4 regions of the Mesorhizobium sp. M0088 genome follow, and region 1 is predicted to be linked to each of the others. Evidence: riboswitches for the same ligand, from Rfam matches in the RefSeq annotation. Region 1 holds a riboswitch; each other region holds the start of a gene.
What was found. A riboswitch is a leader RNA that binds a small molecule or an ion and turns the genes downstream of it on or off. The one in region 1 is predicted to bind cobalamin.
Positions count from the first base shown of each region.

Region 2: it holds a riboswitch for cobalamin, as region 1 does, so the genes downstream of both, metE (5-methyltetrahydropteroyltriglutamate--homocysteine S-methyltransferase) here and NKJ67_RS32610 (DUF1636 family protein) in region 1, are expected to answer to the same signal.
Region 3: it holds a riboswitch for cobalamin, as region 1 does, so the genes downstream of both, bluB (5,6-dimethylbenzimidazole synthase) here and NKJ67_RS32610 (DUF1636 family protein) in region 1, are expected to answer to the same signal.
Region 4: it holds a riboswitch for cobalamin, as region 1 does, so the genes downstream of both, NKJ67_RS24280 (ABC transporter ATP-binding protein) here and NKJ67_RS32610 (DUF1636 family protein) in region 1, are expected to answer to the same signal.

Region 1 covers NZ_JAMYUI010000038.1:30,890-38,552, forward strand. Annotated here, with positions in the region: gene NKJ67_RS32585 (NADH-quinone oxidoreductase subunit D) at 1-803, opposite strand, end outside; gene NKJ67_RS32590 (NADH-quinone oxidoreductase subunit C) at 804-1,406, opposite strand; gene NKJ67_RS32595 (NuoB/complex I 20 kDa subunit family protein) at 1,411-1,992, opposite strand; gene NKJ67_RS32600 (NADH-quinone oxidoreductase subunit A) at 1,983-2,348, opposite strand; gene NKJ67_RS32605 (winged helix-turn-helix domain-containing protein) at 2,680-3,879, shown strand; cobalamin riboswitch at 3,909-4,112, shown strand; gene NKJ67_RS32610 (DUF1636 family protein) at 4,152-4,580, shown strand; gene cobW (cobalamin biosynthesis protein CobW) at 4,583-5,635, shown strand; gene cobN (cobaltochelatase subunit CobN) at 5,654-7,663, shown strand, end outside.
Region 2 covers NZ_JAMYUI010000022.1:52,624-60,286, reverse strand. Annotated here, with positions in the region: gene metK (methionine adenosyltransferase) at 1-1,134, shown strand, start outside; gene NKJ67_RS24665 (adenosine kinase) at 1,184-2,176, shown strand; gene NKJ67_RS24660 (alpha,alpha-trehalose-phosphate synthase (UDP-forming)) at 3,052-4,746, shown strand; cobalamin riboswitch at 5,313-5,514, shown strand; gene metE (5-methyltetrahydropteroyltriglutamate--homocysteine S-methyltransferase) at 5,610-7,663, shown strand, end outside.
Region 3 covers NZ_JAMYUI010000003.1:183,350-191,012, reverse strand. Annotated here, with positions in the region: gene NKJ67_RS05205 (TetR/AcrR family transcriptional regulator) at 90-698, shown strand; gene NKJ67_RS05200 (hypothetical protein) at 986-1,969, shown strand; partial or broken gene bluB (5,6-dimethylbenzimidazole synthase) at 2,092-2,721, opposite strand; cobalamin riboswitch at 2,770-2,949, opposite strand; gene NKJ67_RS05190 (histone deacetylase family protein) at 3,071-3,997, shown strand; gene NKJ67_RS05185 (exodeoxyribonuclease VII small subunit) at 4,001-4,252, shown strand; gene NKJ67_RS05180 (DUF2277 domain-containing protein) at 4,363-4,629, shown strand; gene NKJ67_RS05175 (pirin family protein) at 4,669-5,589, shown strand; gene dxs (1-deoxy-D-xylulose-5-phosphate synthase) at 5,720-7,633, shown strand.
Region 4 covers NZ_JAMYUI010000021.1:121,038-128,700, reverse strand. Annotated here, with positions in the region: gene NKJ67_RS24310 (ATP-grasp domain-containing protein) at 1-477, shown strand, start outside; gene NKJ67_RS24305 (TetR/AcrR family transcriptional regulator) at 504-1,130, opposite strand; gene NKJ67_RS24300 (MFS transporter) at 1,255-2,442, shown strand; gene NKJ67_RS24295 (D-arabinono-1,4-lactone oxidase) at 2,455-3,732, shown strand; gene NKJ67_RS24290 (DSD1 family PLP-dependent enzyme) at 3,732-4,871, shown strand; gene NKJ67_RS24285 (AraC family transcriptional regulator) at 4,876-5,709, opposite strand; cobalamin riboswitch at 5,966-6,172, shown strand; gene NKJ67_RS24280 (ABC transporter ATP-binding protein) at 6,335-7,123, shown strand; gene NKJ67_RS24275 (ABC transporter substrate-binding protein) at 7,173-7,663, shown strand, end outside.

The sequences.
Region 1 (7,663 bases):
TGGCGCATTTCTTCCATGCGCACGAGGTACCGGTCGAAGCAGTCGCCGTTCTTGCCGATCGGAATGTCGAAATCCATTTCCGAATAGCATTCATAGGGTTGCGACTTGCGCAGGTCCCAGGGAGCACCCGAACCGCGCACCATCACGCCCGAAAAACCCCAGGCCCAGGCATCGGCCAGCGAGACGATGCCGATGTCGACATTGCGCTGCTTGAAGATGCGGTTGCCGGTCAGCAGCTGATCGAGGTCGTCGATCGACTTCAGGAACGGGTCGATCCACTTGCCGATGTCCTCGACCAATTTCTGCGGCAGATCCTGATGGACGCCACCGGGGCGAAAGTAAGCGGCATGCATGCGCGAACCCGAGGCGCGCTCATAGAACACCATCAGCTTTTCGCGCTCGACGAAGCCCCACAGCGGCGGCGTCAGCGCGCCGACGTCCATCGCCTGCGTCGTCACATTGAGGATGTGCGACATGATGCGGCCGATTTCGCAGTAGAGAACGCGGATCAGCTGGCCGCGCTTCGGCACTTCGATGCCGAGCAGGCGCTCGGCGGCAAGCGCGAAGGCGTGCTCCTGGTTCATCGGCGCGCAATAGTCGAGCCGGTCGAGATAGGGAATCGCCTGCAGGTAGGTTTTGGCCTCGATCAGCTTTTCGGTGCCGCGATGCAAGAGCCCGATATGCGGATCGACGCGATCGACGACTTCGCCGTCCAGCTCCAGCACAAGGCGCAAAACGCCGTGCGCCGCAGGGTGTTGCGGGCCGAAATTGATGTTGAAGTTGCGGACCGAAGTTTCAGCCATTTACTGCTTTGCCTTCTCGTCACCCGGCAGCACGTAATCCGTACCTTCCCACGGGGACAAAAAATCGAAATTGCGGAATTCCTGCTTGAGCTCGACCGGCTCATAGATAACGCGCTTGGCCTCGTCGTCGTAGCGCACCTCGACGAAGCCGGTCAGCGGGAAATCCTTGCGCAGCGGATGGCCTTCGAAACCATAGTCGGTCAACAGGCGGCGCAAATCGGGATGGCCCGAAAACAGCACGCCGTAGAGATCGTAGGTCTCGCGCTCGAACCAGTCGGCACCGGGAAAGACGCCGGTGATCGATGGCACCATGGTTTCCTCGTCGGCCTGCACCTTGATGCGGATGCGCACATTCTGCTTCGGCGACAACAGATGATAGACGACGTCGAAGCGCTTGGCCCGCGACGGATAGTCGGCGCCGCAGACGTCGATGATCGAGATGAACTGGCAGCGCGCATCGTCGCGCAGGAAGGTCATGACCTCGACCAGATCGCGCGGCTCGACGCGGATGGTGAGTTCGCCATAGGCGATATCAGCCTCGTTCACGCGGCCGATCAGCTTCTCGCCGAGATAGTTCGACAGTTCGCTCAGGGATGCGGTCATGGATTTACCGTTCGATCGTGCCGGTGCGGCGGATCTTCTTCTGCAAGAGAAGAATGCCGTAGAGCAGCGCTTCGGCGCTCGGCGGGCAGCCGGGCACATAGATATCGACGGGCACGATGCGGTCGCAGCCGCGCACCACCGAATAGGAGTAGTGGTAGTAGCCGCCGCCATTGGCGCAGGAGCCCATCGATATGACGTAGCGCGGTTCCGGCATCTGGTCGTAGACCTTGCGCAGCGCCGGCGCCATCTTGTTGGTCAGCGTGCCGGCGACGATCATGATGTCGGACTGGCGCGGGGACGCGCGCGGCGCGACGCCGAACCGCTCCGAATCATAGCGCGGCATCGAGGTGTGGATCATCTCGACCGCGCAGCAAGCGAGGCCGAACGTCATGAACATCAGCGACCCGCTGCGCGCCCAGGTGATGAGCGCCTCGGTCGAAGTGACCAAAAAGCCCTTGTCGGCCAACTCGTTGTTGATCTCGAGGAAGAAGGGATCGTCCTCCCCCACCGGCCTGCCGGTGTTGGGATCGATAATACCCTTGGGCTTCGGCGCGACGAGGGTGCCTGAACTGTCGTTCAATCCCATTCCAGCGCTCCTTTTTTCCATTCATAGGCAAAGCCGATGGTCAGCACCGCCAAAAACACCATCATCGACCAGAAACCGAGCATGCCGATCTTCGAAAACGACACCGCCCACGGAAACAGGAAGGCCACTTCCAGGTCGAAGATGATGAACAGGATCGACACCAGGTAGAAACGGATGTCGAACTTCATGCGGGCGTCGTCGAACGAGTTGAAACCGCACTCATAGGCGGAAAGCTTTTCGGGATCGGGATTGCGGTAGGCCACCAGGAAGGGCGCGGCCAGCAGCGCCAGGCCGACAACCAGCGCCACGCCTATGAACAGGACGATGGGCAGGTATGAGCTCAAGAGTGCGTTCATGCTCGGCTTTCCGTTGGCGCCAATCCAGTTTGATTACAGCACCGGACCCTAATGCGGAAGCGTGACAGTTTAACCGCTGAACCGTTTTAAGGGCCTATGCTGCAACGCGGCGAGGGTTAGCGCAGCACTTCCAGCGAAGCAAGTCAAACCTTGTTCAAAACACCGACCTGGACGGCATATCGCGGCAAACTGGTCCGATCCGCTCCTGTTTGATTTCCTTCGCTTTTTACTCCACTTTTCTCTCCTGACATGGATGCCGCCAAAACCCTGCTAGCATGGGTTGGAATCAGCCATTCGACCCTCGGTCAAAACACTTCAAAGTGATGCCTGCATGAAGGAAAAGATTTCGCTCCCCACGGCCCGTCGCATCGCGCTTGCCGCCCAGGGGTTTCTCGATCCCCGCCCGACCGGCACGCCCGACCGCCGGCATTTTGCCCGCACCCTCTCCCGCACCGGCCTGCTGCAGATCGATTCCGTCAGCGCGGTGGTGCGCGCTCATTATATGCCGCTCTATTCGCGCCTTGGTCCCTACCCGTTCTCGCTGCTCGACAACGCGGCCGTGACGCGTAAGCGCACGGTTTTCGAATACTGGGCGCACGAGGCGTCCTTCCTGCCGGTCGAGACCTACCCGCTGATGCGCTGGCGCATGCAGCGCGCCGAGCGCGGCGACGAAATGTATCTGGGCCTCGCCAAATGGGGCCGCGAACATGCCGCCTATATCGAGGAGATCTACCGCCAGGTCGCCGAGCGCGGCCCGATCGCCGCTTCCGCGCTCGAAGGCCAGAAAGGCTCGGGCGGCTGGTGGGGCTGGAGCCACGCCAAGCATGCCTTCGAATGGCTGTTCTGGGCCGGACGCATCACCACGGCGCACCGTCGCGGTTTCGAGCGCTTCTATGATCTGCCCGAGCGCGTGCTGCCGCAGGCGGTCCTCGATCTGCCGGTGCCGACGCCTGAGGACGCGCACCGCGAATTGCTGCGCATTTCCGCCCGCGCCCACGGCGTGGCGACTTCAGGCGATTTGCGCGATTATTTCCGCCTGTCGCCGGCCGATATGAAAGGCCGGTTGGAGGAACTGGTTGAAACCGGCGAATTGCTGCCGATGCGCGTCGAAGGCTGGGACAAGCCGGCCTATCTTCACCGGGATGCCCGCCTGCCGCGCAAAGTCGAGGCCCGCGCCCTGCTGGCGCCGTTCGATCCTGTCGTCTTCGAACGCTCGCGCACAGAGCGGCTGTTCGACTTCCACTACCGCATCGAGATCTACACGCCGGCCGACAAGCGGCAATACGGCTACTATGTCCTGCCGTTCCTGCTCGGCGACAGGATCGTGGCACGCGTCGACCTCAAGGCAGATCGTCCGGCCAGCGTGCTGCGGGTCCATGCGGCCTACGCCGAGCCCAAGGCGCCACCTGAAACCGCTGCAGAACTGTTCGAGGAATTGAAGCAGATGCAGGGCTGGCTTGGCCTTGAGCGCATGGAAGTGACCCCGGCCGGCGATTTGGGTCCGGCGCTGGCCGACATCGCCATGTCGTAAGCTCGCGTTGACACCGCCGCCCGCAAAAGCCTAAATCCGGTTCAGATGGTCTCTTGCCCGCAACGGCAAGAGCTAAGAGGGAATGCGGTGCGGGGCAAAATCCCAAATCCGCGGCTGTCCCCGCAACTGTAAGCGAAGAGCCAAGGCCGAAAGCCACTGGGAGTTCCCGGGAAGGCGGCTACCCAAGGCGATGACCCGCGAGCCAGGAGACCTGCCGTCTGCGACTATAGAATCCGATCGCCCGGCGGGTTTCCGGGCAAGGAGCCCGATCTTTGGACCACGACAGCAGTTTTTCGGCTGGCACAGCGGATATTTCGTCCGGCCATGATGATGCCTTGGCCGGCGTCACCATCATCGTCTGCGCCTCCTGCCGCGATGAGACCGGCTCCGACGCCCATCCTCGCGCCGGCGAATTGCTGGCGGAGGATACGCGCCGCGCCGCATCCGGCGACGACATCCGCATCCGCAGCGTCGAATGCCTTGGCAATTGCAAGCGGCGCCTCAGCGCCGCCATCCTGCGCGACGGCTGCTGGAGCTATGTCTTTGGCGACCTGACCGAGACCAGCGGCGCCGACCTCGTCACGGGCGCCAAGCTTTTCGCCACCTCGACCGACGGTCTCATTCCCTGGCGTGGCCGTCCCGATAGCCTGAAGCGTGGCCTCGTTGCCCGCATCCCTCCCCTCGACATGCTGAAGGACTGACCATGACTGCCCCAGATTCGTCTGCGAACCTCTCCCGCGTTCCCTGCACCGTCGTCACCGGCTTCCTCGGCGCCGGCAAGACGACGCTGGTCCGCCATCTCCTGGAAAACGCCGGCGGCAAGCGCATTGCCATCATCGTCAACGAGTTTGGCGACATCGGCATCGACGGCGAGATCCTGAAGGGCTGCGGCATCGACACCTGCCCGGAGGAAAACATCGTCGAACTGGCCAATGGCTGCATCTGCTGCACCGTCGCCGATGATTTCGTCCCGGCGCTTGACAAGATCCTGTCGCTGACGCCGAGGGTCGACCACATCCTGATCGAGACTTCGGGCCTGGCGCTGCCCAAGCCGCTGGTCCAGGCCTTCCAGTGGCCGAGCGTGAAAAGCCGGGTGACTGTCGATGGCGTCATTGCCGTGGTCGACGGCCCGGCCTTGGCCGAAGGCCGCGTCGCCAACGACATGGATGCCCTGCAGGCGCAGCGCGCCGGGGACGAGACGCTCGACCACGACGACCCGGTGGAAGAACTGTTCGAGGACCAGATCGCCTGCGCCGACCTGATCATCCTGTCGAAGAGCGACCTGATGGACGCCGCCGGCACCGCCCGCGCCAATACCATCATTGGCGAACACTCCGCCCGCGCGGTGAAGATCGTGCCGACATCGCATGGCAAGGTCGATCCCTCGGTGCTGCTCGGGCTCGGTCTCGCCGTCGAGGACGACATCCAGAACCGCAAGTCCCATCATGACGGCGCGTTCGACCACGAGCATGACGACTTCGACACCTTCATCGTCGACATTGCCTCGATCGCCAATCCGGACGAGCTGGCAAAGCGCGTCGCCACCGTCGCAGAAGAAGAGAACGTGCTGCGCGTAAAAGGCTTCGTCGAAGTCGGCGGCAAGCCGATGCGGCTCTTGCTGCAGGCCGTCGGGCCGCGCGTCAATCATTACTATGACCGCGCCTGGACTGCGCAGGACGACCGCCGCTCGCGTCTCGTCGTCATCGGCCTGAAAGGGCTGAACCGCCCGGCGATCGAGCGTATACTCGCCGGCTGATTTCGGACACGGGTCGCGATGCACATCCTCACCACGACATCCGCCTCGCTCGACGACCTCGCCGAGCCGGTCGATCTGCGGCAGACGCCGGCGGATATCGTGGCGCTGTCCTTCACCGACAGCGACCTCGCCGGACTGGCGGCAGCCTGGAAGGCCGATGCCGGCCGCCTGCCCTCGATGCGGCTGGCCGCACTTCGTGACCTGCGCCATCCCATGTCCGTCGACCTCTGGATCGACAGCGTCGCCCGCCACGCCAAGATCATCCTCGTGCGCATCCTCGGCGGCTACGACTGGTGGCGCTACGGCTGCGACCAGCTCGCCTCGACCGCCCGCGAACGCGGCATAAAACTGGCGCTGCTGCCCGGCGAATGCCGCGACGAGGATTTGCGCCTGATCGAAGCCTCCACGCTGCCGCGCGAAGAGTTGGACGGCCTGCTCGACTATTTCCGCGAGGGCGGCCCGGCGAATATGAGCGCGCTGGTGCGGAGATTGGCGCGGCTGGCGGGGTCGGATGCGTCTTTCGTCGAACCGGTCGCCGTGCCCAAAGCTGGCTACTACGAACCCGGACGTGGCGTCGTCCCCCTCCCCCTCGAGGGGAGGGTCCGGCCGCAGGCCGGGGGTGGGGTCCTCTCCGAAGCGCGCCGACTCAAAGAAACGCCGCGTCCGGTCGTACCGACCCCACCCGGCCCTGCGGGCCACCCTCCCCTCGAGGGGGAGGGAAAGGTCGTGCCTATCCTGTTCTACCGCTCGATGCTGCTGGCCGCCGATGTCGCGCCGATCGACGCACTTTTTGAAGCTCTGCGACAGCGCGGCATCAACCCAGTCCCCATCTTCGTCTCCAGCCTCAAGGACCCGGCATCCCTGGCGTTCGTGGAAACAGCACTCGCCTCACTGAAACCCGCCGCCATCATCACCGCTACCGCTTTCGCGTCCGGTGCCGAACCCGGCAATGAGACCTTGTTCGACCGCGCCGGCGTGCCGGTCTTCCAGGTCATCGTCGCCACCACCCGCCGCGACATCTGGGAGAACAACCAGCGCGGCCTGGCGCCCGCCGACCTTGCCATGCATGTCGTGCTGCCCGAGCTCGACGGCCGCATCCTGGCCGGCGCCATTTCCTTCAAGGGCGAGAGCGAGATCGATCCAGCACTTGGCCACCGCGCTTTCGCCAACCGGCCGGAACCGGATCGCGTGGCGCAAGTGGCTGACCGCGTCGCGGCCTTTATCCGCCTGCAGGAGACGCCCCGCGCCGAGCGCAAGCTGGCGATCCTGATGCCGGATTATCCCAGCGCCCCCGGCCGCACCGGCTATGCCGTCGGCCTCGACGTGCCGTCCAGCGTGCTGGCCATTCTGCAGGACCTGCGGGATCAGGGCTACGGGGTTGAGGAGATTCCGGAGACGCCGCGTGAGTTGCTGGGGCTGCTGGGGTTAAGCGGCGATGGGCTGAGGCTGGACGATTATCTCGCTCTTTCGACAGAATTGCCGACGGGTGCGATTACAGCGGTAGAAGCCGCTTGGGGGACAGCAGAAGATGACTTAGGGCTGTGCGAGACCCCCTCGCGCGGAAGCTTCCCCTTCCGCGCCGCCACCTTCGGCAACATCACCATCGCCCTCGCCCCGGATCGCGGCCGCTCCGCCGACCGCCGGGCCGACTACCACGACCCGACTTTACCCCCACGCCGTGCGCTGATCGCCTTTGGCCTATGGCTGCGCAAGTCGCTCGGCGTCCACGCGCTGGTCCATGTCGGCGCCCATGGCACGCTGGAATGGCTGCCGGGCAAGACCGTTGCGCTTTCGGAGAACTGCTTTCCCGAGATCGTCACCGGCGCCTTGCCCGTCGTCTATCCCTTCATCGTCTCCAACCCAGGCGAAGCGGCGCAAGCCAAGCGCCGCATCGCCGCCGTCACCCTTGGCCATCTGCCACCGCCGCTGACCGGCGCCGGGCTCGACGAAAACCAACACAAGCTCGAGCGGCTGGTCGATGAATACGCCCAGGCCGACGGGCTCGACCGCCGCCGCCGAGATCGTCTG
Region 2 (7,663 bases), on a different contig from region 1:
GCGGGGCACCCGGATAAGTTGGCCGACAACATCTCGGATGCCATCCTCGACGCCATCCTCCGCACAGATCCCAAGGCGCGCGTCGCCTGTGAAGCGTTGGTAAAATCAGGGATAGTCGTTCTGGCTGGCGAGATTACCAGCGATGTCCAGGTGGATTACAGCCAAGTTGCGCGCGATACGATTCTCGACATTGGGTACGACGACGAGGCCGTCGGCTTCGACGGCCGGCGTTGCTCCGTCGTCCATGCCCTCACCGAGCAGTCGCCCGACATCAGCCAAGGCGTTGACGAGGGAAGAGGGCAAGACCTCCAGCAGGGAGCGGGAGATCAGGGCCTCATGTTCGGCTACGCATGCCGCGAAACCGATACCCTGATGCCTTTGCCGATCCAGCTCGCTCATCGCTTGACGAAACGGCAGGCGTATGTCCGGAAGGCACAGCTTGGCTGGTTGCGTCCTGACATGAAATCCCAAGTCTCAGTGCGCTATGAGGGGTTGCGCCCGGTCGCCCTGGATACCATCGTCGTGTCGACGCAACATGACGAGCAGGTCTCGCAAGAGACTGTCCGCGAGGGCGTCATTGAGGAAATCATAAAGCCTGTCCTGCCGACCCACCTGGAGACGGAAGGCATCAGAATTCTGGTCAACCCGACGGGGCGGTTCGTAGTCGGCGGGCCGCGCGGCGACTGCGGTCTCACTGGACGCAAGATCATCGTCGATTCCTATGGCGGGATGGGTCGTCATGGCGGCGGCGCCTTCTCGGGCAAGGACCCGTCCAAGGTTGACCGCTCGGCTGCCTATGCGGCCCGCTATGTCGCAAAGAACATCGTCGCCAGCGGACTTGCGGACGTGTGCGAGGTGCAGCTTGCTTACGCAATCGGCGTGGCCAGTCCGGTTTCCGTCATGGTCAACACGTTCGGGACAGCCAGGGTTGAGGAAAGCAGGATCGAGCGCCTCATTCTTGAGTTGTTCGATCTCAGACCGAAAGGCATTATCAAGATGCTTGATCTCTTGCGCCCTATATACCGCAATACAGCCACCTATGGCCATTTCGGCCGTGAAGAGCCTGATTTCACCTGGGAGAAGACAGACAGGGCGGACGAATTGCGTCGCGAGGCAGGACTAGCCGCCCCGTGAAGCCGCCGGCGAGCGAATTGGCAAGCGGAAAGCCCAAGCGGAGACATTGATGCCGGATTATGACGTGCTTTGCATCGGCAATGCCATTGTCGACATTATCGCCCAGTGCGACGACGCTTTTCTGGTGACCAACGGCATCATCAAGGGTGCCATGAACCTCATCGATACCAAGCGCGCCGAGCTGCTCTACAGCCACATGGGGCCGGCGATCGAGGCCTCCGGTGGCAGCGCCGGCAACACGGCGGCCGGCGTCGCCAGCTTCGGCGGCCGCGCCGCCTTCTTCGGCAAGGTGTCCAACGATGCGCTGGGCGAAATCTATGCGCACGACATCCATGCGCAGGGCGTTGCCTTCGACACCAGGCCGCTCGAGGGCGAGCCGCCGACGGCGCGCTCGATGATCTTCGTCACCCCGGACGGCGAGCGCTCGATGAACACCTATCTCGGCGCCTGCGTCGAGCTTGGGCCGGAGGATGTCGAGGCCGACAAGGCGTCTGGCGCCAAGGTCACCTATTTCGAGGGCTATCTGTGGGACCCGCCGCGCGCCAAGGAGGCGATCCGGCAGACGGCGAAGCTCGCGGACGAGGCCGGGCGCGAAGTCTCGATGACACTGTCGGATTCGTTTTGCGTTGACCGCTACCGCGACGAGTTCCTCGATCTGATGCGCTCGGGCACGGTCGACATCGTCTTTGCCAACAGCGACGAGATCAAGTCGCTCTACCAGACCTCGTCCTTCGACGAAGCGGTGGCGCAGATCCGCAAGGACTGCAAGATCGCCGCCGTCACACGCTCGGAAAAAGGCTCGGTTATCGTGCGCGGCGACGAGACCGTGGTCATCCATGCGACCGCCATCAAGGAGCTGGTCGACACGACGGGCGCGGGCGATCTCTATGCCGCCGGTTTCCTGCATGGCTACACGCAGGGCCGCGACCTCAAGACCTGCGGCGACCTTGGCTCGCTGGCGGCCGGCCTGGTGATCCAGCAGATCGGCCCAAGGCCAAGGCAGAATTTGCGCCGCGAGGCGGAACGGGCTGGGTTGCTGTAGATGCGCGGGCAACTAACCAGCCGCCCTACTGACGCGATCATCGCAGTGGCGGAACTGTGTCAAAGCTCGCTGATAGCGACAGCCATTCGCTTCGGAGAACTGACCGATTCTGCTGCCGTGAAGCTCGCTGGAAGAGCGGTGCAAGGCGGGCTTGCCTTGACGGCATTCACCGTCATCGAGATCGCCACCGGCATTCTCCAGAAGCTCAGCTTGGGGAAGGCCAGTAAGGTTCCTGAGGTAACGGAGAACTCGCGGCGTCCGTCGGAGCACTTGACTTGCGACGTCCCACGATGCCGAATGCGGGCTGACTGGTTCGCCATTGGTATGGGACCAGCGGAATTGCCAGCAGGGCTTCATCTTCGTCAATCTCGACGAGGCGCCGGATGTGGAGCCCGGCATTCGCGGATGTCAGGAAGTGCTCGCCTGGCTGGTATTCACATCGCGGTCTGGGTTCCACGATTTTGGGATCGTCGAGGGCAACGAGGAAGGGATTCAAAAACGGGCCCTGACGAGCGGAAAGGGACTATCCCGCCCTCTCCGATCTCCGTGTCAAAACTCTTCGGCAGACGCAGGATCGCATCACAGGGCCCGGCAGCCTTGGCGGCAGCGACATAGTTTCAGTTCATTTCAACAGGTGCTGGCATCTACTGGGTGTATCTCTTATCCGAACAATCCAACAATTACCGCAAGCACGGTCCGCTCGATCGGGTCGACAGCTATTTTCGCGATAAGCCGGTTCTTGAGGGCGCCGAAGCCGAAACGCGACAATCGGTCGCCATTTGCTCTGACGCTCGTCAGATTCTCGTCAGCAGGGGGTGTGCCAATCTGGGAATGCCAGTTGCTCCATCATGGGGAATATTCAACGGAGGCATGAAATGGACGCATTGAACAACGCCAACTCGCCGCGCCGGAACCTCACATGGCAAACTGGGGCTGTTCACGAACTAATCGCTTTTGAACAACCCCTGAGAGACTTGCCACAGGAGCGAGAACAACAAGCCGAAGTTGGCCCGTCCCGTCCTGTTGTCTCAGCCGCAGACCAGCGCTTCAACACGGCGGCCCAGCAGCCACATAGGAGTCTTATCGCAATTTCCAACCGCGGTGCGACTGTCAATTCTGATCAGCCCAAGACAGGCGGGCTTTCGGCGGCCCTGGAGTGCGTCGTGGAGCGTTCCGGCGCGGTCTGGGTAGGTTTTTCCGAGCATCTGGGCGACGGGGATAAGCAACAGGTGCCCCTCGTGCAGCGTGGCAAAGGTCAAATCGGGTGGCTCGATGGGCCGGCAGCGGACTATTCTCGGTACCATCAAGGTTTTGCAAATTCAATATTGTGGCCGGCGCTCCACTCGCTGCCGGACCGGATCTCAGGCTCGGAAGAGGATTATAAAAGTTATCGCGACGTCAATGCCTTCATGGCGCGCGCGGTGTCCGAATTGGGAGATAACGCAGTCTACTGGGTTCATGACTACCATTTCCTGCCGCTCGGCGCTGATTTGCACAGACTCGGCATTGACCGGCCGATCGGCCATTTCCTGCATACGCCATGGCCCGAGTCTGACATGATGGAGCGCGTGCCCAATTCTGGCGAGCTAATGAAATGTATGCTCGAGTATGATCTGCTCGGTTTCCAGACCGACCGTGATGTGAGCAATTTCCTCGCCTGTGTCCAATCTCATTTGGGGCTGGAGAGCAAGAACGGGGTCGTTTTCTCGGACCATGGCCAGACGCAATGCCAAAATTTTCCTATAGGTATCGATCCGAAGCAATTCGAACAGTGTGCCGCAGATTCGCTTGAGGCGCAGAAAGCCTACATTTCGCAGTTGAAACTTGGCGGAGCAAAGCTAGTTATCGGCGTCGATCGGCTCGACTACACCAAGGGCATCGACAATCGGATTAAAGCTTTCGATCTGCTGGCAGTCGAGCCGCAACGTGTCTCGCTCTTGCAAATCGCAACTCCCTCACGTGGCGACATCCAAGCGTACAGCGAATATCGGCGCGACGTCGAAAGACTCGTCAATCAAGTCAACAACCGGCATGGCACGGACGAGTGGATGCCGATTATCTATGAGAACAGGTCGTTCACCCAAGCTGAGATAGCGGGTCTTTACAGAGCCGCGCGTGTTTGCGTTGTGACGCCGTTGCGCGATGGCATGAATCTTGTGGCGAAAGAATACATTGCTGCACAAGATCCGAGCGACCCTGGCGTTCTGGTGTTATCGAAGTTTGCCGGCGCGGCCGAAGACTTCGGCGAGGACGCCCTGCTGGTAAATCCGAGGCTCTCCGACGAGATAGCTACCGCGATCTCAAGAGCGGCCAGCATGCCGCGCGAAGAACGCATCCAACGCTGGCGGAGGATGATGGACAAACTTGAAGCGTATACGATCCACCATTGGTCAGCGGACTTCGTTCGGCAACTGGACAGCAGCCGGGTTACGGTCCCTGCGGATCACTTCCACTATGTTGGCTTGGGCTGGATCAGCGAGGCCCAAATGCCTTCGTATCGGACCGAGCCAGAATTGCACACCGCGCTGACGCGTGCACTGGATAAAAACTGGGTCCTGCCGATCGTATGATGCAGAATATGAAGCACGCGAGCTTTGCCTGCATTTGCGCATCCCTCAATGCCGAGCGCTTGGAGAGAGAGATACTTATCCTGACCGCCTGAATGCGGCTTAAGCGGCTTATCGGGACCACAGTCGGGCTTTGCATCAGACCCTTGAGCCAGGCTCCGTCAGTGTGGTCTCTTGCCGCCGAGCGGAGTCATCACGATTGCCTAGTCACCCGTGATGACGACTGGCGTGCCAATTCCCCTCGGACCACGGTTTGGCTCTCTCCGAGAAAACCGCTTCTACCACGCACGCACGGCTTGCGGCCGCATCGTTAAACATCGCCACCAATGCGATCTTCTGCATTCTAATGACGTTGTCACGCGCTTGAAGTCTTGTCCGAAATCCTTCATCGGCGACCTGCGAGGGATGTCGCAGCCCGACAGGGATCCATTAGTTGGACAATGGTGGCAGCGGAGCAGCGCCGCCAATGGGCGACTGAATATTTCAGAATGTTAGACAAGTGTAAAAGCGAAATCACATAACGACATAAACATTTCGTTATGCGTCATTGACAAAAGAGCGGACTGCTGTGATTGTCTGCGTGTCGTGGTTCTCGCGTGCGGCGCTGCCGCAGCGGAGCTAAGAGGGAAGCCGGTGCAATGCCGGCGCTGCCCCCGCAACTGTTAGCGGCGAGCCAACCCCACTCATGTCACTGAGGCGAATACCCTCAGGAAGACGGGTAGAGGCTATGACCCCGCGAGCCAGGAGACCTGCCACGGCGATTTACGTCCACGGGCGGGGTGTCTCGGTGGCCGCTGCAAGCCGGCGTTCGTGCCGGTCTGCTAGCGCCTTCCTTGTCATCGGCGCCCCAACCATCGGGGTATGACATGACTGACTCTCAGGAAATTCCTGTAGCAACGCTCGGCGTGCCGCGCTTCGGTCGTCGGCGAGAACTGAAATTCGCGCTTGAAAGCTACTGGTCCGGAACATCGTCCGCTGGCGACCTTCTCACGACGTCGAAGGCGCTCCGTGCCGCTAGCTGGGAAGAGCAGCGCGATCGCGGCGTGTCGAAAATCCCGTCGAACGACTTCTCGCTTTACGACCATGTGCTCGACACCGCAGCCATGGTCGGGGCCGTTCCATCCCGTTACGGCTGGAATAGCGGCGAGGTCCCACTTGACATCTACTTCGCAATGGCGCGCGGCAACCAGGGTCAGACGGAGGATTGTGGACACGCTGGTCACCAGGAGGAGGCTCATGGACCTGGTGTAACCGCGATGGAAATGACCAAGTGGTTTGACACCAACTACCACTACATTGTGCCGGAACTCGATGATGATCAGACGTTCGCCCTCTCGTCATCGAAGCCGGTCGATTACTTCCTCGAGGCTAAAGCTCTCGGCATTCACACACGCCCAGTCATCCTTGGACCCATCACCTTCCTCAAGCTGGCGAAATCGCCTGCCGAGGGGTTCGGTCCCATCGCGCTCCTACCGCGGCTGCTGCCCGTTTACGAGCAAGTCCTGCAGAAGCTGAAGCTGTCGGGAGCCGACTGGGTGCAGATCGATGAGCCAGCGCTTGTCCTCGATCTGAACCCGAACGAACGAGCTGCGTTCGAATTCGCCTATGGCCAGCTGTCGAAAGCCGCGCCCGAGCTGAAGATCATGCTGGCTACGTATTTCGGGTCGCTGGGGGACAATCTCGAAACCGCGGTTTCTCTGCCCCTGGCCGGGCTGCATATTGATCTCGTGCGCGCTCCCGAGCAGCTGGAAACGGTGGGTCGGCTCGCTCCGAAGGATCTGGTGCTCTCGCTTGGCTTGATCGATGGCCGCAACGTCTGGCGTGCGAACCTGCCCGCCATTCTCGACCGCATCAAACCGATCGTCGCCGGCTGGCCCTTGGACCGCGTCGAGATCGCGCCTTCTTGCTCGATGCTGCATGTGCCGATTGATCTGCGCATGGAGACGGAACTCGACGCCGACATCAGGTCGTGGCTCGCCTTCGCGGCCCAGAAGACCGACGAGCTGGTCTTGCTGGCCCGGGCCCTGTCCCAAGGCAGGGATGCGGTGGCAGGCGCGTTGAAAGCGTCTGCCGAGGCTGCCGCCACGCGCGTGACATCCACGAGGATCCATGACCCGCTTGTTCAGGGGCGGATCGCTAGCATTGAGGACAGCGCGAAGCGACGAGAGAGCGCTTTTGGCGAGCGCTCCAGAGTCCAAGCCGGCTCACTCGGGCTGCCGCCGTTCCCGACGACGACCATCGGGTCCTTCCCGCAGACGCCGCAGGTACGCAAGGCGCGGGCCGCTCATGCGAAGGGCCAGCTGAGCTATGTCGACTATGAGACGTTCCTGAAGAAGGAGATCGAGGCTGCAATTCGCTGGCAGGAAGAGATCGGGCTGGACGTGCTGGTGCACGGTGAGTTCGAGCGAAACGACATGGTACAGCATTTCGGCGAGCAGTTGTCCGGCTTCGCGCTCACCCAGCATGCCTGGGTACAAAGCTATGGGTCGCGCTACGTGCGTCCCCCCATCATTTTCGGCGACGTATCGAGGCGCAATCCGATGACAGTGCGCTGGTGGCAATTCGCCCAGTCGCTTACGGAAAAGCCCGTGAAGGGAATGCTCACAGGCCCAGTCACCATTCTCAACTGGTCTTTTGTTCGCGACGACGTACCCCGCTCCGAAGCCTGCCGCCAGATCGCGCTCGCCATCCGCGACGAAGTGACGGATCTCGAAAGGTCCGGCGCAAGGATGGTCCAGATCGATGAGGCCGCGTTTCGCGAAGGATTGCCACTGCGCCAATCTGACTGGAAAGTCTATCTCGACTGGGCTGTCGAATGCTTCCGGATCGCTTCAACGGGTGTAAAGGACGCGACTCAAATTCATACCCACATGTGCTATTCGGAGTTCAACGAGATCATTCCCGCGATCGCTGAAATGGA
Region 3 (7,663 bases), on a different contig from region 1:
ATTACATACGGAGCGTATGATCATTAAATAGACCATACGTCGCGTATGTCAATTGGCATACGTTGCGTATGTGAATAGGGCCAGAAGCCATGCACAGACCCCGCAAGGAGATGATCGCCGAGACGCGCGCCAAGCTGATCGCGGCGGCCCGTCATGCCTTCGGCACAACAGGCTATGCGGAAGCCTCGATGGATGATTTCACCGCTTCGGCCGGGCTGACGCGCGGCGCGCTCTATCATCATTTCGGCGACAAGAAGGGGCTGCTGCAGGCGGTCATAGCCCAGATTGACGGCGAGATGGCGGCGCGCATCAATGAGGTCGCGTCGAGAGCGCCGACCCGCTGGCAACATTTCGTCGACGAGTGCTCGACCTATATCGAGATGGCGCTGGAGCCGGAAATCCAGCGCATCATGTTCCGGGATGGCCCGGCCGTGCTGGGGGATCCAGCGCAATGGCCGAATTGCAGTGCGTGCATCGCTTCAATGACCGACCATCTGACCGCGCTGCAGGACGAGGGGGTCGTTGTCTCCAGCCTCGACCCCGAGACGGCCTCGCGATTGATCAACGGAGCGAGCAGCCAGGCAGCGCAACGGATCGCCAATTCGAGCGACCCCGAAGCGACGTCGAAGAAGGTGGTGACGGCGTTCAAGCAACTGCTCGAAGGCCTGCTCAAGAAGCCGGACCCGCAGTCGAATTGAAGTTCCCACCGGAGCTTTCGTGCCGGCAGCTGTTCCCGATAGGAATTTTTTCTTGACTCGGTGACCTCAGCTAAGGTACATATTCGTCCATGGTGCTGATTTGCGCCAGTGACCCGCCGCACAGGCGGGTTTTTCGTTTGATGCTCCGTCAGCCTACGCGCCGGCGAAGGCTCCGAAGAAACCCGTTAGCCCGAATTCGTTGCCTTTTGGCGTCAGGGCCGGCAATTGACAATCGCAGGGTTGAGTCCATCCTCTTCCACCATCTCTGAGGCGGAGATTCGGGGCACATGTGGGATTTTGAGATCGGCCGGTCGGTGTCCATCATGATGCGGACCTGGCCGTTCATCGTCTTTCGCATGATCGTCTATTTCGGCATCACGCTGGCCTACATTATGGCGACGGGCACCGGCGCCTCGGTCGGCTATGGCGTCGGCCATATCTCCACTGATCCCGACGGGCCCATGTCCTTTGCCCTGTGGGGCGGCGTGGTCGGGTTTGGCCTCGTCTCGATCGCTGTGTATTGGATCCGCGAATACATCCTCTATGTCGTCAAGGCCGGCCACATCGCCGTCATGGTTCATCTGATCGACGGCCGCGACATTCCCGGCGGTCAGGACCAGATCGCCTATGCCAGGGATATCGTGACCCAGCGTTTCGCCGAGGCCAACATCCTTTTCGTCGTCGACCAACTCGTCAAGGGCGCCATCCGCGCCATCACCGGCCTGCTCGGCGGCATCGCCGCCTTCCTGCCGATACCGGGCCTGAGCGGCCTGGTCTCCTTCATCAACACGGTGATCCGCCTGTCGCTGACCTATGTCGACGAGATCATCCTCGGCTACAACATCCGCATCAATTCAGCCTCGCCCTTCGAGACGGCGCGCCAGGGCGTCGTGCTCTATGCCCAGAACGGCAAGGTCATGGTCAAGAACGCCGTCTGGCTGGCGGTCATCATGTGGGGCGTGTCGTTCATCATCTTTCTGATGATGCTGGCGCCTGCCGGCGCGATTCTGTTCCTGATGCCTGGCCAGCTCGCCGGCTGGGCTTTTGTGCTCGCCATCGTCTTCGCCTGGGCATTCAAGGCGGCATTCATTGAACCCTTCGCCATCGCCTGCCTGATGCAGGTCTATTTCAAGACCATCGCGGGCCAGGTGCCGGATCCGGCCTGGGACGCCCGGCTGGCCGAGGCGTCGTCGAAGTTCAGGGAGCTCAAGGACAAGGCGCTCGCCTCCTTCGGCGGTTCGCGCTGGGCTACGGCCGGCGCCACACCCTGATCGGCCGGGCGGGTGATGTCTGGTGAGGCAGAAACGGTGTTGAGGCGCGCCACGGTGGATTTGAGCTGTGTCTCGCCTTGCCCGGAAAAGGTCTCGCTCATGATCAGCTCCGGCAGCGGCAGCCGCCGTCCCCAGCCATGCGTTTCAAGGTCCGGTTTGGGAGCGAACTCGGAAACACGGCCGACGCAGAGATAGGCGATCGGCGTTACGTGGTCCGGAATGGCCAACAGCCGCTTTAGCGCCTGCGCTTCGATGATGCTGACCCAGCCTACACCGACGCCCTCGGCACGCGCGGCCAGCCAGAAATTCTGCACCGCGCAGACGGTGCTGTAGAGATCCATCTCCGGATTGTGCCAGCGTCCCAGCGGCGAACCCTTCGAGCGCTGCCTATCGCAGGTGATGCAGATGTTGAGCGCGCTTTCGCAGATGCCTTCCAGCTTGAGCTTGCGGTACAGTGCCTGTTTTTCCGCCTCGATCGCCGGCAGTTCCTGTTCGCGCGCGGCCAGGAACAGGTCGCGCACCTCCGCCCGTCGCTCGATGTCACGAATGACAATGAAATTCCATGGCTGCATGAAGCCGACCGATGGCGCGTGATGGGCAGCAAGCAGCAGCCGCGCCAGCACGTCGTCATCGATCGCGGTGGGCAGGAAATGGCTGCGCACGTCGCGCCGTGTGAACATGGCGCGATAGACCGCATCGCGCGCACTCTGGTCAAATCCGTCGCCAACAGCAGCGGTCAGGTGTTCCGGCATCGCTTGTCCCCTTGCGATTGCAATTGATATCATCCGCCTGGCCATGCGGATGACGATGCCTGCCAGGCCGGTCTTCTGGCTCGGGATCAACCCGCGTCCGGTGCCTTCCCGTCATCGACAGTGGCATTTACCGGCGCGGTCCCCCTCACAGCGTTGGGCACGCCACGGAATTCAACCGTGTTCCCGATTCTCCCGCTTGCGGCGGGCACCAGGCAGTACCAAAAACCTTACGCCGAAGTGCTGAGGACGCCAATGCTTGCAGCGACGCGAATGGACGCAGTCGCGATTTTCCCCAGTCATCGGCCGCCCGTGCATGGCCTTTGTCGATCCGGGTCACTAGATTAGGACGATGACCACCCGTCTCTACACCCATCCGATCTTCCTCGAGCATCTCACGCCGCCCGGACATCCCGAGCGGCCCGACCGCTTGCGTGCCATCGAGCGCGTGCTCGATGAGGAAGCCTTTGCCGGGCTCGATCGTATCCAGGCGCCGGAAGGCGACGAGGCCACCATCCTCTACGCGCATCCCGCCGATTTCGTCGCCCGCGTGCGCGCCGCCATTCCCGACGAGGGGATTGCCCGCATCGATGCCGACACCACTGCCAGTCCGAAGAGCTGGCAAGCGGCGATCACCGCGATCGGCGCCGCTAACGCCGCCGTCGATGACGTCTTTTCGGGCCGCGCCGACAACGTCTTCGTCGCCGCCCGGCCGCCCGGCCATCATGCCGAAAAGACCACGGCCATGGGCTTCTGCCTGTTCAACACGGCGGCGATCGCGGCGCGTTATGCGCAGAAGAAACACGGTGTCGAACGCGTTGCCATCGTCGACTGGGACGTGCATCACGGCAATGGCACGCAGGACATTTTCTGGGACGATCCGTCGGTGCTCTATTGCTCGACACACCAGATGCCGCTTTATCCCGGCACCGGAGCGAAGAACGAAACGGGCGCCGGCAACATCGTCAACGCGCCGCTGGCGCCGCAGACTGGCAGCGAGGTGTTTCGCGATGCCTTCCTGTCGCGCGTCCTGCCCGCGCTCGACAATTTCGCGCCCGACCTGATTATCATTTCGGCGGGGTTCGACGCGCACCACCGCGATCCGCTGGCCGAGATCAATCTGACCGAGGATGATTTCGATTGGGCGACCGGCCAGCTGATGCAGCGCGCGGCACGCCACAGCGGCAACCGGCTCGTCAGCCTGCTCGAGGGCGGCTACGATCTGCAGGGATTGGCATTTTCGGTCGCCGCCCATGTCGGGCGACTGATGAAAGGATGAATGATGGCCGATGAGACCAACGAAGACGTCAAGGCGATGAGCTTCGAGCAGGCACTCGATGCGCTGGAGAAGATCGTCGATGATCTGGAGCGTGGCGACGTGCCGCTCGACCAGTCGATCAAGATCTATGAACGTGGCGAGGCGCTGAAGGCGCATTGCGACCGGCTGCTGAAGGCCGCCGAGGACAAGGTCGAGAAGATCAGGCTGTCGCGCGACGGCAAGCCGGTCGGAACGGAGCCGCTCGACGCGGATTGAGGCCCGGTCCGAACATAGGCTCGCCTCACCGGTTTTTGGACATGATCATGATCGAGGATATAACTCGTCCCGATTGAAACAGCTCAAGGACAAGAGGAGATACGGAAGCGATGTGCAGAAACATCAAGACCCTGTTCAATTTTGATCCGCCGGCAACCCCTGACGAGGTGCGCGACGCGGCTCTTCAGTTCGTCCGCAAGCTGAGCGGAACGACGCGGCCCTCGAAGCAGAACCAGCACGCCTTCGACCATGCCGTCGAAGCCATCGCGGCCTCGGCGCGCGAACTGCTCGATTCCCTGGAAACCCATCAGCATCCGCGTAATCGCGAAGAGGTGGCGGCCAAGCTGCGGGCAAAGGCGGCGATCCGCTTTGCCTGACGCGGCCAGGCGGCCTTCGACGGCCGACAAGGAGAGTCCATGAGCTTCTTCCCCGGGAAAGACCCTGAGGCAGGCGACGCCTTTGCCAGCGACCAGATCGAATTGATGGTCATTCCGAACGCCAAGGACATCGGCGGTTTTCAGGTGCGCCGTGCCCTGCCGACGGCAAAAAGGCGGCTGGTCGGGCCGTTCATCTTCTTCGACCGCATGGGTCCTGCCATCCTGCGGGCCGGCCAGGCGCTCGACGTCCGTCCGCATCCGCATATCGGCCTGTCGACGGTCACCTATCTGTTCGACGGCAAGATCCGGCATCGCGATTCACTCGGCACCGAAATGGTCATTCAGCCCGGCGACGTGAATTTGATGACCGCCGGCCGCGGCATCGTCCATTCGGAGCGTACGCCGGAGGAACTGCGTGGCGCGCCGATGTCGGTATCCGGCCTGCAGACATGGCTGGCGCTGCCGGACGACAAGGAAGAGGTGGCTCCTGTGTTCGAGAACACAGGAGCGCTCAGGCTTCCCGAGATCGATGCCGAAGGCGTCAACGGGCGCCTCATCATCGGCGATTTCCAGGGGTTGCGGTCGCCGGTCAGGGCCGACTCGGAGACGCTCTACGCCGACCTGCGCCTGGCGCCCGGCGCCAGCGTGAAAATCCCTGCCGACGCGGAAGAGCGCGCCATTTACACGCTGGAAGGCGAGGTCTCGATTTCGGGCGATGTGTTCCCAGCCGAACGGCTGCTGGTGTTCCGTCCCGGTGACGAGATCGTCGTGTCGTCGCTGACCGGCGCGCATTTCATGCTGTTCGGCGGCGCCTCTCTTGGTTCGAAGCGTTATATCTGGTGGAATTTCGTCTCCTCATCGAAGGAGCGCATCGAACAGGCCAAGCAAGAATGGAAGACGGGCCGCTTCGACATCGTTCCAGGAGACGAGGAAGAATTCATCCCGCTGCCGGAAAGCTGATGCCTGTCGCCCGAAAGTGGCAGAACGAAATGCATAGACAAAAGACTAGGGCCTGATCCGCGTCACTGACACGCATTTACTTTCGCCGGCCGGCGGCCTATTTCGCCCATCAACCGAAAGCCCGAGCACAGTGAACGCAACGCCGCATACGCCGCTTCTCGACAAGGTCCGCATCCCGGCCGACCTGCGCACGCTTGCGGAAAGCGAACTGCCGCAATTGGCGTCCGAGCTTCGCGCCGAGCTGGTCGACGCCGTGTCCCGCACGGGTGGTCATCTGGGCGCCGGGCTTGGCGTGGTCGAGCTGACAGTGGCGCTGCACTATGTCTTCAACACCCCCGATGACAGGCTGATCTGGGATGTCGGCCACCAGGCCTATCCGCACAAGATCCTGACCGGCCGCCGCGACCGTATCCGCACGCTGCGCCAGGAAGGCGGTCTGTCCGGCTTCACCCGCCGCGCCGAGAGCGAGTACGATCCCTTCGGCGCCGCCCACTCCTCGACATCGATATCGGCCGGCCTCGGCATGGCCGCCGCCCGCGATCTCTCCGGCGGCCGCAACAACGTCATTGCCGTCATCGGCGACGGCGCCATGTCTGCCGGCATGGCCTATGAGGCGATGAACAATGCCGGTGCGCTCGATGCACGGCTGATCGTCATTCTCAACGACAACGACATGTCGATCGCGCCGCCGACCGGCGCGATGAGCGCCTATCTGGCGCGGCTGGCCTCCGGCAAGGCCTATATCGGCCTGCGCGATTTCGGCAAGAAACTGACGTCCTATCTCGGCAAGCGCGCGGATCGTGCGATCACAAGGGCGGTCGAGCATGCACGCGGCTATGTCACCGGCGGCACGCTGTTCGAGGAACTCGGCTTCTATCACATCGGCCCGATAGACGGCCACAATCTGGAGCACCTGATCCCGGTCCTGAAAAATGTCCGCGACAATGGCGAAGGCCCGGTGCTCATCCATGTCGTCACCCAGAAGGGCAAGGGCTATGCGCCGGCCGAAGCCGCCGCCGACAAATATCACGGCGTCAACAAGTTCGACGTCATCACCGGCGCGCAGGCCAAGGCGCCAGCCAACGCACCGGCCTACACCAAGGTGTTCGCCGAAAGCCTGGTCCAGGAGGGCCGCGAGGACGACCGCATCGTCGCCGTCACGGCCGCCATGCCGAGCGGCACCGGTCTCGACCTGTTCGGCGAAGCGTTCCCATCGCGCACCTTCGATGTCGGCATCGCCGAACAGCACGCGGTGACCTTCGCCGCCGGCCTTGCCACCGAAGGCTACAAGCCGTTCGCGGCCATCTATTCCACCTTCCTGCAGCGCGCCTACGACCAGGTCGTCCACGACGTCGCCATCCAGAAACTGCCGGTGCGGTTTCCCATCGACCGCGCCGGTTTCGTCGGCGCCGATGGCGCGACCCATTGCGGCGCCTTCGACACCACCTTCCTGGCGACACTGCCGGGTTTCGTCGTCATGGCGGCCGCCGACGAGGCGGAGCTGCGCCACATGGTGCGCACCGCGGCGAGCTATGATGAGGGTCCGATCGCCTTCCGCTATCCGCGCGGCAATGGCGTCGGCGTCGACATGCCGGAGCGCGGCTCGGTTCTCGAAATCGGCAAGGGCCGCATCGTCAAGGAGGGTACCAAGGTTGCATTGCTGTCTTTCGGCACGCGGTTGCAGGATTGCCTGATCGCCGCGGAGGAGCTAGGGGCTGCCGGGCTGTCCACCACGGTCGCCGACGCCCGTTTCGCCAAGCCGCTCGACCAGGATCTGATCCGGCGGCTGGCCCGCTCGCATGAGGTGCTGGTGACGGTGGAGGAGGGCGCCGTCGGCGGCTTCGCCAGCCACGTGCTGCAGTTCCTTGCCCATGAGGGCCTGCTGGAAAGCGGCCTGAAGGTGCGTCCGCTGGTGCTGCCCGACGCGTTCAGCGACCACGCCAAGCCGGAAAAGATGTATGCCGATGCCGGGCTCGATGCCGCCGGCATCGTGCGCACCGTGTTCGTGGCACTCGGGCACACAGTCCACGCCCAGCGCGCCTGAATCCCAGCGCGCCTGAATCAAAGTCTCAAA
Region 4 (7,663 bases), on a different contig from region 1:
CTCAACCGGCGATCCGAGCGTGCCGGGAAACAGCAGCCGTTTCCGCGCTTGCCAGCCTTGCATCCTTATGAGGTCCATGGATCTCTCGGCGACGTTCCAGATGGCGTCTTTGATTGCGACGATCTCGTCGTGGAAAAGTTCATTCCGGAGAGAGAACCCGACGGTTTTGCTGTTCGTTTCTGGGTGTTTTGCGGAGAGCGCGAGCGCTGCACCCGCTACGTCTCCCCGAACGGCCTGGTCAAGGCATCGGAGACGATCCGGCGCGAGCCTGTCCCGGTGCCCGACGAATTGCGTGAGCGTCGGCGTGAACTCGGCTTTGACTATGGAAAATTCGATTTCGTCATGCATGAGGGCAGGGCCGTCCTCCTCGACGCAAACAAGACTCCCGGCCGTCCGCAAAACCTCGTCAAGATGTTCGCGGCCGGCGCTTCCGATCTGACTCACGGCTTCGAAGGCCTCATCCATCGGGCGAAATAGGCGCGGCTGAGATCGCCGCGGACGCCCTAGAGAAACAGTCGCAGCTGCGTGTGAATGATAGACCGGTAATCCTCGATGGTCTGGCGGCTTTCCGCTTCGCCCTCGGCGAGCGCCAGGCGCACCACGCCGCCGGCGAGCTGGAAGATCAGCAGGACCATGCGTTCGAACTGCTCGCGCCTCTCGGGCTCGAGCAAGGCGATGACGTGGTCGCAGAACATTTGGGCCTGGTGTCGGGTTTCGGCGATGTCGAGGTTTTTGAGCGCCTTGTCGGCCTGGATGGCGTTCTGCAGATCCTGGATGGCCGGATCGCCGGCGACACGGCTGAGATAATCATCGAGCAGCCGGTCAGCGGCCACGATCACGTCGTTCGCCTCGCGGATTTCGGCGATGATCGTGGTCAGCCGTGCCCGGCTGACCTCTGAAAACCGCTCATAGAGCATCGCCAGGATCGCCGATTTGTTGGGAAAATAGTGGTAGACGGTGGCGATCGGCCCGCCCGCCAGCATGCCGACTTCCTTCATGGTGACGGCGTCGATACCCTTTTCCCCGATCAGCCGCATGGTCGTCGACAGGATCGCGTCGATGCGCTCGCGGCTGCGTTCCTGCTTGGGCCTGCGCCTCGGCTCGGTCGCCATTCTCTTCAATTCCGTCATGCACCGATCTTTCGCACGGCTTCCCAAATTCCGGTTGACAAGAAATATGATCAAGTATCAGTTTCTGAAATACTGACAGGTTGTCAGCTTTTTTGCCGCACGGCAAGGACGTTGGGAGGCGCCTTTGGCTTCGACAGATACCGGCCACGCAGGCAGTGGCGACTGGCTGGTCGGCAATCCGACCGGCTGGCAGCTCGCCTCGGCCTTGTGGATCGGTTCGGTCGGCCTGCTCATCCTCGGCCTGCAGCCGGTGCTGCTCGGAGCTCTCTACACCGAAGGCCATGTCAGCGGCGACGAACTGGCGCTGGTCGCCACAGCCGAGATGATCGCTATTGCCATCGGTTCGGCTGTCGTGGCGATGCTGCTTTCGGCGCACCACATGCGCTGGAAAAGTGCCGTCCTTCTGCTGCTGCTGGCGCTGGCCAATGTGTGGACGGCCTATGCCGCGAGCGCCGGCACGCTGATTGCGGGCCGCGCCCTGGCCGGGCTCGCCGAGGGCGGTCTGGTCGCCATCGCCACCGAACTGATCGCCCGCTCGCGGCGCGCCGAGCGCATCGGCGGCTATTTCGTCACCATGCAGACGCTGGCGCAATGCGCGCTCGCCCTGTTGCTGGCGCTCTATGTCATCCCGGCCGCAGGGGCGTCGGGCGGCTTCATCGTTCTTGCCGTCGTCTGCGTCGTGTCGCTGGTGGTCGCCTTCACTGTTCCCGGTGACTATGCCGACCTGCCCAAGGAGGAGAACCTGGTCAATGTGCTGACGCTTCCCTCGACGACCGCGCTGCTGTCCGTCTTCTGCTATTTCATGTTCTTCGGCGCGGTCTGGGCCTTTCTGGAACCGCTTGGCGCACAGTATGGCATCGATGGCCGCACCGTCGGCCTGATCGTCTCGGCCAGCCTCGCCGTGCAGGTCCTGGGTGCTATGACGGCCACCGTGTTCGAGGCGCGCATCGATTATCGCCTTGCCATCGCGGCGATCGGCGTCGTCGCGCTTGTCAGCTCCCTGGTTCTCGCCAGTAGCCCTGGCCTGACGACGTTCTGGGTCGCTGCCTTGGCCATGGGCTTTATCCTGCTGTTCATCGTGCCCTACCAGATCCGTCTGGCGATCACCGCCGACGAGACGCGCACCGCCGTGCTGCTGGTGCCGGCAGCCCAGCTTTTCGGCCTGGCGATCGGACCGATCGCGGCGTCGCTGCTCATCGACGGCAGGGATTTCCGGCCGGTGCCGGAATTCGCCGCCGCCAGCGCGGTCGCCAGCGTGGCGCTGCTCGGTCTCTTCGTCCTTGTGTCGCGTCGCCGTCGTGCGGTTGCCTGAGCGGGGGGTGGCATGTCGAACATTTGGAGCAACTGGTCGGGCTTTGTAAGCGCCGAGCCCAAGCTGATCGCCAGCCCCGGCGACGCCGGTGAACTCGGTGATCTCGTCCGGACCGCGCCTGGCCCGGTGCGCGTCGCCGGTGCCGGTCATTCCTTCACGCCGCTGGTGAAATCGCAAGGCACGATCCTGTCCCTGGAGAGGCTGGAAGGGCTGGTCTCGCACGACGCCGAAACACATCGGGCGCGGGTGCGGGCAGGGACCCGGCTCGGCCCGCTGATGCGCATCCTGCAAGGCATTGGCCAGGGCCTGCCCAATATGGGCGACATCGACCGCCAGGCGATCGGCGGCGCGCTGGGTACCGCTACGCACGGCTCGGGGCCGACGCTCGGCGCCTATCACACGCAGCTGGAGACGGTGCAGATCGTCGACGGGCTTGGCAAGGTCCGCGACTTCAAGCGGGCAGGGGATCAGGACATGATCCACGCCATCGGCGTCGCGCTCGGCGCTTTCGGCGTGCTCACCGAAGTGACGCTGAACAACATCGCGACCTACCGGTTGCGCCGCCGCAAATATGTGCTGCCGATCACTGAGATGCTGCGCGACTTCGAGGCGATGATGGCCGCGCATCGCTCGGCCGAATTCTACTACATTCCGTTCTCCGGCTATGCGCAGTTCATCGCCAGCGATTTCAGCGACGCCGCACCCACCGCACGGCCGCCGGAAGAGGACGAGGCGGGTTTGAGGACGCTGCGTCGGCTGCGCACCTCACTTGCCTGGCTGCCATCGCTGCGTGGCCGCCTGATCCGTTCGGCGGCCGCCAGATTTCCCGCCGAGGACTACGTGCAGGACTGGCTCAACGTCTATGCCAGCGACCGGCAGACCAAGTTCAACGAGATGGAATATCATTTGCCGTTCGAGGAGGGGCCGAAGGCGCTGGCCGAGATCATCGAGCTGACCGAGAAGCGCTTTCCCGAGGTCTATTTCCCGATGGAGGTGCGCTCGGTCGCGCCGGACCAGTTCTGGCTTTCGCCATTCTACAACAGGCTGACCTGCTCCATCGCCATCCACCATGATGCAGCGAACGATCCTCTGCCGTTCATGCGGGCGGCAGAGCCGATCTTCCGCAGATATGGCGGCAGGCCGCATTGGGGCAAGATGCACAGCCTGAAAGCGGCGGATATGAAAAAGCTCTACCCGCGCTGGGACGATGCCATGGCGGTGCGCCGCGACATCGATCCGCAAAACCGCTTCGTCTCCCCCTACATGGCCGGCTTGTTCGGCATCGAATGATGAGCACCTATTTTTCCACCCTCTCGGATGCGCTGAAGGAAGCCGGCATCTTCCAGCCCTGCCTGCTGCTCGATCGCGACCGGCTGGACAGCAACATTGCCCTGGTGAAGGGGAGAGTGGATCCCGGCCTGGCCGTGCGGCTGGTCGACAAATCGCTCGCCTGCCTGCCGCTGCTTGCGTATATCGCCAAGGCGCTTGGCAGTGAGCGCTTCATGACCTTCCACCCGCCGATCAGCGAGGCGGTGCTGAAGGCGTTCCCGGATGCCGATCTGCTCTACGGCAAGCCGATGCCGATCGGCGCGGCAAGGGCGGCGCTGGTGAAAGCCGATACCGACTGGTCGCGCGTCTGCTGGCTGATCGACAGCGAGGAAAGACTGGCGGAATATGGCGCGCTGGCAGACGAACTCGGCATCGGCCTGCGCATCGCTTTCGAGATCGATGTCGGGCTGCATCGCGGCGGGTTCGCCAATCCTGACGCCTTGTCGGAGGCGTTGAGCGCGTTGCCGGCCCGGCTGCATTGCGAAGGCGTCATGGCCTACGAGGCGCATGCGCCGCTCATTCCTGGCCTTTTCGGCGGACCGGCAAAGGCATTGGCAAAGGCGTCGGCGCAGGCCTCGGCGTTCGTCGCCTGTCTCGGCGCCGACCAGCGCCGCATCCTGAACATCGGCGGCAGCAAGACCGCGCTGCTTCATCATGGCGGCGCGGCCAATGAGGTCTCGATGGGCTCGGCCTTTGTGCTGCCCAGCGACTTCGATACGCCAGGCCTCGACGGCTTCCAGCCGGCGGCCTTCATCGCCACGCCGATCCTGAAAATGGTCGAGCCGATGCTGCCCGGCCCGCCGGCCGTCACTCGCCTGCTGCAGGCGCTCGGCCGGTTCCCGCGCAAGGGTTGCTACCTCTATGGCGGCAAGTGGATGGCCGAGCCGGTCTTCCCAGAAGGCATGAAGGCGAACGGGCTGCTCGGCCTGTCCTCCAACCAGCAATTCATGGGCTTGCCCGCCGACGCGACCGCAAAGCCCGGGGACTACGCGTTTCTAAGGCCGACGCAGAGCGAAGCCGTGCTGCAGCAGTTCGGGTCGATCGCGGTGTTTTCCGGCGGCCGGATCGCCGATCGCTGGCCGGCGTTGCCGATGGCCTGACCGACTACGCCTTCACCGGTATCCAGATCTCCAGCCCGCCCTTGCCGCTGCGCGGGTCGAATTCGGGGCCGTAGCGTTCGAATTCCGGCGCGTCCGCGATCTCATGCCCGGAGGCCGGCAGCCATTTGTTCCAGATCGTGTTGACCGTCCGGCGGATGGTCGAGATGTGTTCGCGGTGGGCAAAGACCGCATATTTCTGCGCCGGCACCCGCACCCGGTAGAAGTCCCTGGGCAGGTCGGAGAAGTCAGACACTTCGACGCCGGCGATGTAGTCGAAATTGCCGGCATCGTCGCCGTTGACGCAGACGCCATAGGCGACGTCGCCGGTCTCGCCCGGAATGTTGCCGATATAGGGGCCGAAGCGCTGCCACTGCATCGGGATGGCGGCGCTGGTTTCGCAGCTGTAGCGTTCGCCGAGGCCGGCCATCAGGAACGGCCGGCTGGTCTCGAAACGCGGCGGTTCGAGATTGGTGAGGAGGGACTGGTCCATCAGGATCGGCTCCACGAGGTCGAGCTTGTCGAGTGTGCCCTGCGCGCGCACCAGTTCCGGCGTGGTGCCGAACTGATCGCGGAAGGCACGGGTGAACGCCTCATGCGAGTTGTAGCCGGCGTCGAGCGCGACGGCGAGGATGTCGGGCGCCCCGCCCGCCAGCTTGCGCGCCGCCTCGGTCAGCCGGCGTGAGCGCATGTAGCCCATCACCGACCGGCCGGTGGCGGCGCCGAAGGCGCGCGTCACATGAAAACGCGACACGCCGCTGCTTTGCGCGACATCATCAAGCGAGATCGCCTCCGGCAGATGGCTTTCGACGAACCACAGCGCTTTCTCGGTCGGGTCCATTTTCTCCTCGCATTGGCCAGATCATCCTGCCGTTTCCTGGCACGGCCAGTTTGATCGAAATTGCGCATCCCGTGCAATCTGTCCCGACGCCGGTCGCCATCCGGCCAACCGCCCCCATGAGCTTTCGCTTGACAGCGACCGGCGTCATCTCTTAGGTATGTTATATTATTACATATCGAGAGCATGAAATGCCTGTTTCCCTTAGCTGGCCCACCACTCCGTCCGAGAAATCCATTGCGAAGCGATTGGGGGAAACCTACGCTGAAGCGGTGATGGTCCCCGAGTCGAAAGGCGAGGGGTGAAAAGGGAACACGGTGAGGCCTGCGCAGGTCCAGACCGTGGCTGCCCCCGCAACTGTAAGCGGCGAGCAAAATCCGTGAATGCCACTGGCCGGCAAGGCTGGGAAGGCTGGATGGCGCAACGACCCGTGAGCCAGGAGACCTGCCATCACTGAGTTGACCGGACGGGGTGTGCCGGGAGGAAACGCGAACTCCGGTCTTGTCGGCCGGTTCGCCAGCTTCCTTCCGTCGCCAGTTTTGGAAAGTGACGGAAAGTTGGACGGCTCCATCCATCGCATCGTCGTATATACGCTTTGCCGTCCCGACAAGCCGGCGGGCAGCAGCCGATGACCGTAGCGCTTCTCGAAGCCCGTGACCTCTGCGTGACGGCGAATGGGCGGGATCTGGTCCATGCGGTCAGCTTCTCGGTGGCCGCCGGCGATCGCCTTGCCATCATCGGTCCCAACGGCGCCGGCAAGACGACGCTGCTGCGCATGCTGTCGGGCATGCTGCGTCCGAGCTCCGGCGAGGTGAAGCTCGGCGGGCGCCGCCTGGACAGGATTTCAGCCGCCGAACGGGCGCTGCACATTGCCGTGGTCGGCCAGACCGACCAGCCCGATCCGCGGCTGGCGGTGATCGACTATGTCGAGCTTGGCCGGGTTCCGCACGCCGGGCTGCGGCGCAGGAGCGAGGAGCGCGAGATCGTCGTCGATGCACTGCGCCGGACCGGCCTGCTGCCGCTATTTGGCCGCACCATCGGCTCGCTGTCGGGCGGCGAGCGCCAGCGCGCCCAACTTGCGCGCGCCATCGCCCAGCAGCCAAAAATCCTGTTCCTCGACGAGCCGACCAACCATCTCGACCCGCGTGCCCGCGGCGAACTGCTCGACCTCGTGGCAGGCTTCGAGATGACGGTGATCGCGGTGCTGCACGATCTGGCGCTGGTGGCACCGTTCGCCACCAGGGTGGCGGTGATGAACCATGCCCGTCTGCAAGCGCTCGCCGCACCGCGCGAAGCGCTGACCCAAAAGCTGATCCGCGAGATTTTCGGCATCGATGTGCTGCGTCTGCGCCATCCGACCGAAGACCGCGAACTGACGGTGTTCGATGTGCCGAACCGTGCCGCGCCGCCGACGTGATTGAAGCCATTTCATAGTCGACCCAATCCCATCCACAAGGAGCAAACCCGTGAAACGCCTGGCCTTTTCGCTTGTCTTCTCGCTGCTGGCCTCGACAGCCCTGGCCTTCCCGGTCACGGTCGACAGCTGCGGCAAGCCGCTGACCTTCGATGCGCCGCCGAAGCGCGCCGTCATCCAGGATCTCAACATGGCCGAGATGGCTTTCGCGCTGAAACTGCAGCCGTCGATCGTCGGCCTGACCGGCATCACCGGATGGTACAAGGTGGGTCCCGAATTCAAGGCCGAGCAGGGTTCGATCCCGGAACTGGCGCCGAAATATCCGACGCTCGAAAACCTCGTCGCGGTCGAGCCGGATTTCTTCTTCGCCGGCTGGTATTATGGCATGAAGCCGGGCGGCGAGGTGACACCCGATACGCTTGCCCCGCACGGCATCAAGACGCTGGTGCTGACGGAAAGCTGCGTCCATCTCGACAAGAGCCGTCCAGCCGCCTCGATGGACCTGCTCTATGGCGACGTCGAAAAGCTGGGCAAGATCTTCGG